2 regions of the Acidovorax sacchari genome follow, and region 1 is predicted to be linked to the other one. Evidence: predicted binding sites of a transcription regulator. Region 1 holds the regulator's gene; the other holds the start of a gene.
The links. The regulator NrdR, encoded in region 1, represses ribonucleotide reductase genes. The targets are predictions, from matches to a motif close to CACNANATNTNGTG.
Positions count from the first base shown of each region.

Region 1 (4,417 bases):
GCGGTGCCGCCGATCCAGGCGTCCTTCCTGTAATCGACAGGCGGGCTGCGGCCCGGGCTCAGGGCCTCAGGGCGCCGACGCGGGCGCGGCCGGGCCGCTGGCGGCGGGCGAGGCCGGTACTGCCTGCGAGGTCGCAGCTGCATTGGCCGGCGCGGCGGGGCGGTGGTGGAACCAGCCCATGCGCCATGCCAGCACGCCCGCCACCACCAGCACCACCGCCACGCAGGCCGCCGTCCAGGCCGGCTTGCGCGACTCGGGGAACGGATCGTTCAGCATCCGGCGCACCCCGGGCGGCACGTGGGCCGTCTGCGACAGCGATCCGCCCAGGCGGGTGTTGATGCGCATCCGGCCGTTGATGGCCCAGCCGCTCGCATCCAGGATCGGGCCCAGGCTGCGCTGGCGCAGCTTGAGCCAGGCGATCAGCATGCTCGGTCCCGAGATGGCCACGATGATGCCGAGCAGCGCGATCGGTATCCAGGCGCCCAGGTCCACGAATTTCGCGAAGATGCCCACGGCGACGGCGCTCAGGCTGCCCAGGGCCACGCCCAGCGCGGCCACCGTGCCCACGTCCATGCGGCGCTGGGTGTCGGATGCGCCCGCCGGCGCCGACGGCGCCGCGGCGTTCGCCAGGGTCTTGCCAGGGGCGGTGGCCAGGTTGCCGGCCGTGGCACCCAGCGACTTCTCCACCCGGGAATCGCTCGCGGCCGCCCGCTTGGCCACCTGTTCCTCGATCATGCGCAGGAACTTCTTGTAGGGCGAGAAGAAGGCCTGGGCGATGCTGGTAGGGTTCTCGATGATCTTCGTGATGGTCGCATCCCAGTCCAGGCCGTCGCGGTCGTAGAACACGCCATTGCGGCCGACGAAGAGGAAATCGACATCCCCGGCCGTGAAGGCCGCGACGATGCCCATCTTCCGGCCCTTGCGCGTGCAGTCGCAGTAGGCGAGGTAGGTCTTGGCCAGCCCCGCCAGCTTGGCGTGGCGGCCCGCGTCGGCCACCTGCACCGTCAGGTCGCAGCTGCGGGCGTCCAGGTAGAGCGTGCCCGCCTGGAAGATCGCCCCCTCGCGCTGGTAGAAGGCCGAGAACGAGACGAAGTTGTTCAGCAGCCGAAGCAGGTCCCGCTTGAAGCGCAGCAGCTTTTCCAGGGCCAGCGTGTGGCCGTTGTGCGCCTTTTCGGCCTCGTCCTGCGCGATCAGCGCCATCACCCGTTCGCGCACGCCGCTGCCGTGCAGCTGGCGCACCGTATCGGCATCGAGTGCGTCCAGGTGGGTCGCGGGGCGTGCCGACAGCTGCTTCAGGCAGGGCTGCAGCGCCTCCAGCGTGCGCTTCCAGTCCGCCTCCGACAACGACGCGCGCGCTGTTTCGCCCAGCAGCGGCACCAGGGCCTTGTCGCGCAGCGCCTGCACGGCGCCGGCCCAGGCGGGATTGATGCCGCGTTCCAGCGGCAGGGTGCCATCGGGCGTGAAGGGCGCCAGCGGCAGGGCCGCCACGGCGTCGGAGGCGGGCGAGAGCTCCAGCCGTGCCAGCGCGGCATAGTCGTCGTCCGACGGGTGCATCGCCGTGCGCACGCGTGGGTCGTAGGCGGCCAGCCGTGCCCGCGTGAAGAAGTCGTCCACCTTGTGGCGCACCGCCTGCACGGCCTGGGCTGCCTGCAGCGTGCGGTCTCCGAGCGGCATTCCCTCCGGATGCGCCTGCACCCCGTCCGCCCATTGCTGCAGCGCGTCCACCTCGGCGAAGAATGCCTCTGCCGTCTTGCGGTCCACCCCCGCCGGCTGGTCGGCCACCGCCGGCACGCTGCCGTGGGTAGCCATGATGCGCTCCAGCGCCTCCCGGGCCTCCGCATCGTCCTCTGCCGTGGCGGGAGACACCACGCCGTCGCCATTGAAGCGCTGGGCATTCAGCTTCTCGCTGCGCGCCAGCACCTCGTCCAGGGTGATGGATTCCGCATCCTCGCGCCCCGCCAGTGCCAGGATGCGCCGGGCCTGCTCGGCCAGGGCCGCTCCGTCCTCGGTGGAGCCGTCCAGGGCCGAGAGGGCCAGCGCAGGTCCCGGCCGGGCCAGCTCATCCGGATCGCGCAGCCGTTCGCAGGCCCACGCGCAGGCCGCCAGCAGTTCGGGCGGGCGGATGCGCCCGTCGCCGTCGGTATCGATGAGGTCGAGCGTGCGCGGGTCGAACTCCACGCCCCGCGTGGGGCAGGCCAGCGCCACCCAGAGTTTCTGGTCCAGTTCGGCCAGGTGCGCGATGTCCGCGCCCGTGCGGATGATGACCTGGTCCACGCCGCCGGCGCGGAAGAATTGCCATGGATGTGCGGAAGACGGGGAAGTCGGTGCGTCGGACTGCATGGATCAATGCGGGGGATCGGGGAAGGGGCCAGGCTGTCGCCGCAGGCGCGGCCGGGCCGGTCGATTGTGCAGCGCGTGCGGCGCCCCGTGCGTAGGACCACGGCCGACGCGCCGTGCCTGGCCGGCACCGCCGGGCACGCAGCCTACTTGCGCACCTCGTCCACGAGCGCCCGGAACTCGTCGATGTCCTCGAAGCTCCGGTACACGCTCGCGAAGCGGATGTAGGCGACCTTGTCGAGTTTCTTGAGCTCGCGCATCACCAGTTCGCCGATGCGGCTGGACAGCACTTCGCGCTGCCCGAGGTTGAGCAGCTTTTCCTCGATGCGCTCGATGGCGCTGTCGATCTGCGTGGTGCTCACCGGCCGCTTGCGCAGCGCGATGCTGAACGAGCCGATGAGCTTGCTGCGGTCGTATTCGATGCGCCGGCCGTCCTTCTTCACCACGTTGGGGAAGCTGACTTCCGGGCGCTCATAGGTCGTGAAGCGCTTGTCGCAGGCCCCGCACTGCCGGCGCCGCCGCACGAAGTCCCCGTCCTCGGCCACGCGCGTCTCGACGACCTGCGTCTCGGGGTGGCTGCAGAACGGGCACTTCATTGCGGGGGCGGCGGTCTCGAGGCTGCGCTGCGGTCAGCGATAGACCGGGAAGCGGCTCGTGAGCGCGTGCACCTTCTCGCGCACCGCGGCCAGGTTGGCTTCGTCGTGCGGGTTCTCCAGCACGTCGGCCACCAGGTTCGCGGTGATGCGCGTTTCCTCTTCCTTGAAGCCGCGCGTCGTGATCGCGGGCGTGCCCACGCGGATGCCGCTCGTCACCATCGGCTTTTCCGGATCGTTCGGGATGGAGTTCTTGTTGATGGTGATGTGGGCCTGGCCCAGTGCCGCTTCGGCCGCCTTGCCGGTGATGCCCTTGGCGCGCAGGTCCACCAGCATGACGTGGCTTTCGGTGCGGCCGCTGATGATGCGCAGGCCGCGCTCGATCAGCGTCTCGGCGAACACCTTGGCATTCTTCGCGACCTGCTGCTGGTAGGCCTTGAACTCGGGCGTCAGCGCTTCCTTGAAGGCCACGGCCTTGGCGGCGATGACGTGCTCCAGCGGGCCGCCCTGCAGGCCCGGGAAGATGGCGGAGTTGATCGCCTTCTCGTGTTCGGCCTTCATGAGGATGATGCCGCCGCGCGGGCCGCGCAGGCTCTTGTGCGTCGTGGAAGTGACCACATCGGCGAAAGGCACGGGGTTGGGGTACTCGCCCGCGACCACGAGGCCCGCATAGTGGGCGATGTCCACCCAGAAGATGGCGCCGACTTCCTTGGCGATCTTCGCGAAGCGTTCGAAATCGATGCGCAGGGAATAGGCGGATGCGCCGGCGATGATCAGCTTGGGCTTGTGCTCGCGGGCCTTGGCTTCCAGCGCGTCGTAGTCAATCTCTTCCTTCTCGTTCAGGCCGTACGACACGATGTTGAACCACTTGCCGCTCATGTTGAGCGGCATGCCGTGCGTCAGGTGGCCGCCTTCGGCGAGGCTCATGCCCAGGATGGTGTCGCCGGGCTTCAGGAAGGCGAGCAGCACGGCCTGGTTGGCCTGCGAGCCGGAATTGGGCTGCACGTTGGCGGCATCGGCGCCGAAGAGCTTCTTCACGCGGTCGATGGCCAGCTGCTCGACCACGTCCACGTTCTCGCAGCCGCCGTAGTAGCGCTTGCCGGGATAGCCTTCTGCGTACTTGTTGGTGAGCTGCGAGCCCTGGGCCGCCATGACGGCGGGCGAGGCGTAGTTCTCGCTGGCGATCAGTTCGATGTGCTGCTCCTGGCGCAGGTTCTCGGCCTGGATGGCGGCCCACACTTCGGGATCGGCTTGTTCGACAAGAATATTGCGTTGGTACATGGCGTGGCAGTCCTGTGAATGGTGTCCCTTGGAAAAACAAGGGCTGCCCAGGCGAACGGCGGAACACAACGGGCCCTGCAGCCCGTGCGGCACGCTTCCCAGTGGTTCGCAGGATGAAGTGCCTGCCGGTTTCCACGTCAGCGGCGGTGCCCGCCTTCGCGGATGCACCGCGCCTATCGCCAGTCGCGTACCCCTCGAGTGTAGCG
Region 1 is NZ_AP035783.1:2,701,991-2,706,407, forward strand. It holds gene aroC (chorismate synthase) at 1-33, shown strand, start outside; gene ACGHC0_RS12235 (hypothetical protein) at 67-2,340, opposite strand; gene nrdR (transcriptional regulator NrdR) at 2,484-2,933, opposite strand; gene glyA (serine hydroxymethyltransferase) at 2,967-4,211, opposite strand; ZMP/ZTP riboswitch at 4,250-4,408, opposite strand.

Region 2 (4,417 bases), 1.8 Mb from region 1:
AAGCAGTTCCGCTCCGTGGTCGCCTCGGCCGTGCAGGGCACGGGCGGCGTGCCGCCGCCCCGCTCCGCGCGGCCCGGCCCGCCGGGAGCTGCCACGGCCGCCAGCCTGTCCGGGCTCGATCCGCTCGTGGGCGATTCGGAGGCCATGCGCAACGTCAAGCAGCGCATCGCCAAGGTCGCGCGCAGCATGGCTCCCGTGCTGATCCGCGGCGAATCGGGCACCGGCAAGGAACTCGTCGCCCGTGCCCTGCACGGCTGCAGCCAGCGCGCCGACGGCCCGCTGGTGGCCGTGAACTGCGGCGCCATCCCCGAGAACCTGCTGGAGGCGGAATTCTTCGGCGCGCGCAAGGGCTCCTACACCGGCGCCAGCCAGGACCGGGACGGCTACTTCCAGGCCGCCCGCGGGGGCACGCTGTTCCTCGACGAGATCGGCGACCTGCCCCTGTCCATGCAGGCCAAGCTGCTGCGCGCCATCCAGGAGCGCAGCGTGCGCCCCCTGGGGTCCACCCAGGAGGACACCGTGGACGTGCGGATCGTCAGCGCCACCCACCGCGATCTCGCCGCCGACGTGCAGGCGGGCCGCTTCCGGCAGGATCTCTACTACCGCCTCAACGTGATCGAGGTCGTGATCCCGCCGCTGCGCGAGCGCCGCGAGGACCTTCCCGCCCTGTGCGCCGCGCTGCTCGACCGCATCGCCGCGGAGACCGGCCTGCCCGCGCCGCCGCTGACCGCCGAGGCCCTGGCGGACATCGCCCGGCACCCGCTCACCGGCAACGTGCGCGAACTGGAGAACCTGCTGCACCGCGCCGTGGCGCTGAGCGACGGCGGCGAACTCCACATCGAATGCCCCGCGGACGCCGCTGCCGGCACGCCGCACGCACCCGCGGCCGCAGCCCCGGCGCCCGAGGCCCCCGGCGTGCCGGCCGGCACCGCGGACCCGCTCCCCGCGGCCCACGTGCCCCTGCCCAGCGACCTGCAGGGCTGGCTCGACCAGCAGGAGCGCGAGATCCTGGTGCGCGCCCTGCGCGAGCACGGGTTCAACCGCACGGCCACCGCCGCCCGCCTGGGCATCAGCCTGCGGCAGATCCGCTACCGCATCGACCGCCTGGCCATCGCCACGCCGCAGGACGACGACGCGCCCGACGACCATGCAGCCTCCTGACCCCATGAACGATGCCCGGGGCGGCAGCGGCCCGGGCGAGGCCGGCCCGCGCTGGAACGGTGGCTGGTATCTGCCCGCCACCGCCCTGCCCTCGCCGAACTTCGGCCCCCGCCCCACCCGGGCCGCCATCGATCTCATCGTGGTGCATTCCATCAGCCTGCCCCCGGGCGAATATGGCACCGGCGAAGTCCAGCGCCTCTTCACCAATGCGCTGGACTGGGATGCCCACCCCTACTACGCCGGCATCCGCGGCCTGCAGGTCTCGGCCCACTTCTTCATCGAGCGCAGCGGTCGGGTGTGGCAGTTCGTGGACTGCGGCGACCGCGCATGGCATGCCGGCCCGTCCGCCTACCGGGGCCGGGACAACTGCAACGACGACTCGATCGGCATCGAACTGGAAGGACTGGAAGGCGACACCTTCGAACCCGCCCAGTACCAGGCGCTCGCCACGCTGTGCCGCGACATCGCGCAACGCTATCCCGTGGCCCACGTCGCGGGCCACGAGCATGTCGCGCCCGGGCGCAAGCAGGACCCCGGACCGGGGTTCGACTGGCGGGAACTGCAGTCCCGGCTGGGCAGCCCGCGCATCGACTTCCCGCCGCAAGTCAAGCCCTCCTGACCGGCGAGCAAGGGTTTTCCCGAAGCGCTGGCGCGGACGAGGGCAAATCGCGACACTCGCTCCCCTTGCGCCCCACCAGCACTGGCGCCGGTCCGCGCCGCGCTCTGGTCCCGCAACACGCGCCAGGCCTTGCTGAACGCTCCGGAACCACCGTCTGGCGCGGCCTCCAGGACCGGTCTCCCCCTTCCGTGCCAACGCATGGAAACATCGCGTGGCTACACGCATCGAATTTCAAGAGATACACTACATGTAGTGCCCAGGTAGTCATTTGACCACTACCTATAGCGTTCCGCATTACGCAATCAACTGGCGGTGTGCGCCTACACCACCGTCCTTTTCTGCCACCCCATCCACCGAGGTTTCCTGTATGCAGCCTGCGCTGAGCCCATCATCCGCCACGACCGCACCCGATCAGACGCCTGCGGCGCAGGGCACCGAGCCCGCGGCCGGCGGCCACCCGCTCTCGCACTACCAGATCATCCGCCGCAATGGCGCGGTCGTGCCTTTCGAGCCGCAGAAGATCGCCGTGGCCATGATGAAGGCCTTCCTCGCGGTGCACGGCACCCAGGGCGCGGCCTCGGCCAGCGTGCGCGAGACGGTGGACACCCTGACCCAGTCCGTGGTGCGCGCGCTCATGCGCTCGCGCCCGGGCGGCGGCACGTTCCACATCGAGGACGTGCAGGACAACGTGGAACTGAGCCTCATGCGCGGCGGCCACCATGAAGTCGCCCGCGCCTACGTGCTCTACCGCGAGCGCCGCACCCAGGAGCGTGCGCACCAGCAGCACGACCGCCAGCCCGTGCCCTCCACGCCGGTGCTGCACGTGATCGACAACGGCCAGCGCGTGCCGCTCGACGAGGCCCGCCTGCGCGGCCTGATCGACTCCGCCTGCGCCAACCTCGGCCAGGACGTGCACGCCGCACCCATCGTGGCCGAGACGCTGCGCAACCTGTATGACGGCGTCCCGATGGACGAGGTGTACAAGGCCTCCATCCTGGCCGCGCGCACGCTGATCGAGAAGGACCCCGACTACACCTACGCCACCGCCCGCCTGCTGCTGCACACCATCGTGCGCGAGGTGCTGGGCCAGGACGTGGTGCCCGCCGACATGGGCCCGGCCTATGCCGCCTACTTCCCGCAGTTCATCCAGAAGGGCGTGGACAACGAACTGCTAGACCCCCGCCTGCTGCAGTACGACCTGGCCCGCCTGGGCGCCGCGCTCGATGCCGGCCGCGACCAGCAGTTCGACTACCTGGGCCTGCAGACCCTGTACGACCGCTACTTCCTGCACGTGCGCAAGACCCGCATCGAGCTGCCCCAGTGCTTCTTCATGCGCGTGGCCATGGGCCTGGCGCTGAACGAGCCCGACCGCGAGGCCCGTGCCATCGAGTTCTACGAGGTGCTGTCGTCGTTCGACTTCATGTCGTCCACGCCCACGCTCTTCAACAGCGGCACGCTGCGCTCGCAGCTGTCCTCGTGCTACCTGACCACGGTGCCCGACGACCTCGACGGCATCTACGAATCCATCAAGGAAAACGCCCTGCTCTCCAAGTTCGCGGGCGGCCTGGGCAACGACTGGACCCGCGTGCGCGCGCTCGGCTCCCACATCAAGGGCACGAACGGCGAATCGCAGGGCGTGGTGCCGTTCCTCAAGGTGGTGAACGACACGGCCGTGGCCGTGAACCAGGGCGGCAAGCGCAAGGGTGCCGTCTGCACCTACCTGGAAACCTGGCACCTCGACATCGAGGAGTTCCTGGAGCTGCGCAAGAACACCGGCGACGACCGCCGCCGCACGCACGACATGAACACGGCCAACTGGATCCCCGACCTGTTCATGCGCCGCGTGATGGAAAAGGGCACCTGGACGCTGTTCTCTCCCTCTTCCGTGCCGGACCTGCACGACCTGTTCGGCGCCGACTTCGAGAAGGCCTACGTCGCCTATGAAGAGAAGGCCGCGCGCGGCGAGATCAAGCCTTCGCGCACCGTGCAGGCCACCGACCTGTGGCGCAAGATCCTCACGATGCTGTTCGAGACCGGCCACCCCTGGATCACGTTCAAGGACGCCTGCAACGTGCGCTCGCCCCAGCAGCACGCCGGCGTGGTGCACTCGTCCAACCTCTGCACCGAGATCACGCTCAACACCAGCGACGCCGAAACTGCCGTGTGCAACCTCGGCTCGGTGAACCTCGTGCGCCACCTGAAGGACGGCCCGGACGGCAAGGAGCTCGACCACGCCAAGCTGCGCAAGACCATCTCCACGGCCATGCGCATGCTCGACAACGTGATCGACATCAACTACTACGCGGTCGAGAAGGCTCGCAACTCCAACATGCGCCACCGCCCGGTGGGCCTGGGCCTGATGGCCTTCCAGGACAGCCTGTACGAGCTGCGCATTCCCTACGCCTCGCAGGCCGCGGTGGAATTCGCCGACTGCTCGATGGAAGCGATCTGCTACTACGCCTACTGGGCCTCCACCGAACTCGCCCAGGAACGCGGCAGGTACTCCAGCTACCCCGGCTCGCTTTGGGACCGCGGCATCCTGCCGATCGACACGCTCGACCTGCTGGAGAAGGCCCGCGGCGGCTACGTGGAAGTGGACCGCGCCGCCACCCTCGACTGGGACGCGCTGCGCCAGAA
Region 2 is NZ_AP035783.1:914,247-918,663, reverse strand. It holds gene ACGHC0_RS04175 (sigma-54-dependent transcriptional regulator) at 1-1,161, shown strand, start outside; gene ampD (1,6-anhydro-N-acetylmuramyl-L-alanine amidase AmpD) at 1,148-1,780, shown strand; gene ACGHC0_RS04165 (ribonucleoside-diphosphate reductase subunit alpha) at 2,148-4,417, shown strand, end outside.
Region 2: a site for NrdR is predicted at 2,022-2,035, ahead of ACGHC0_RS04165 (ribonucleoside-diphosphate reductase subunit alpha). Genes of this name have one in related genera too.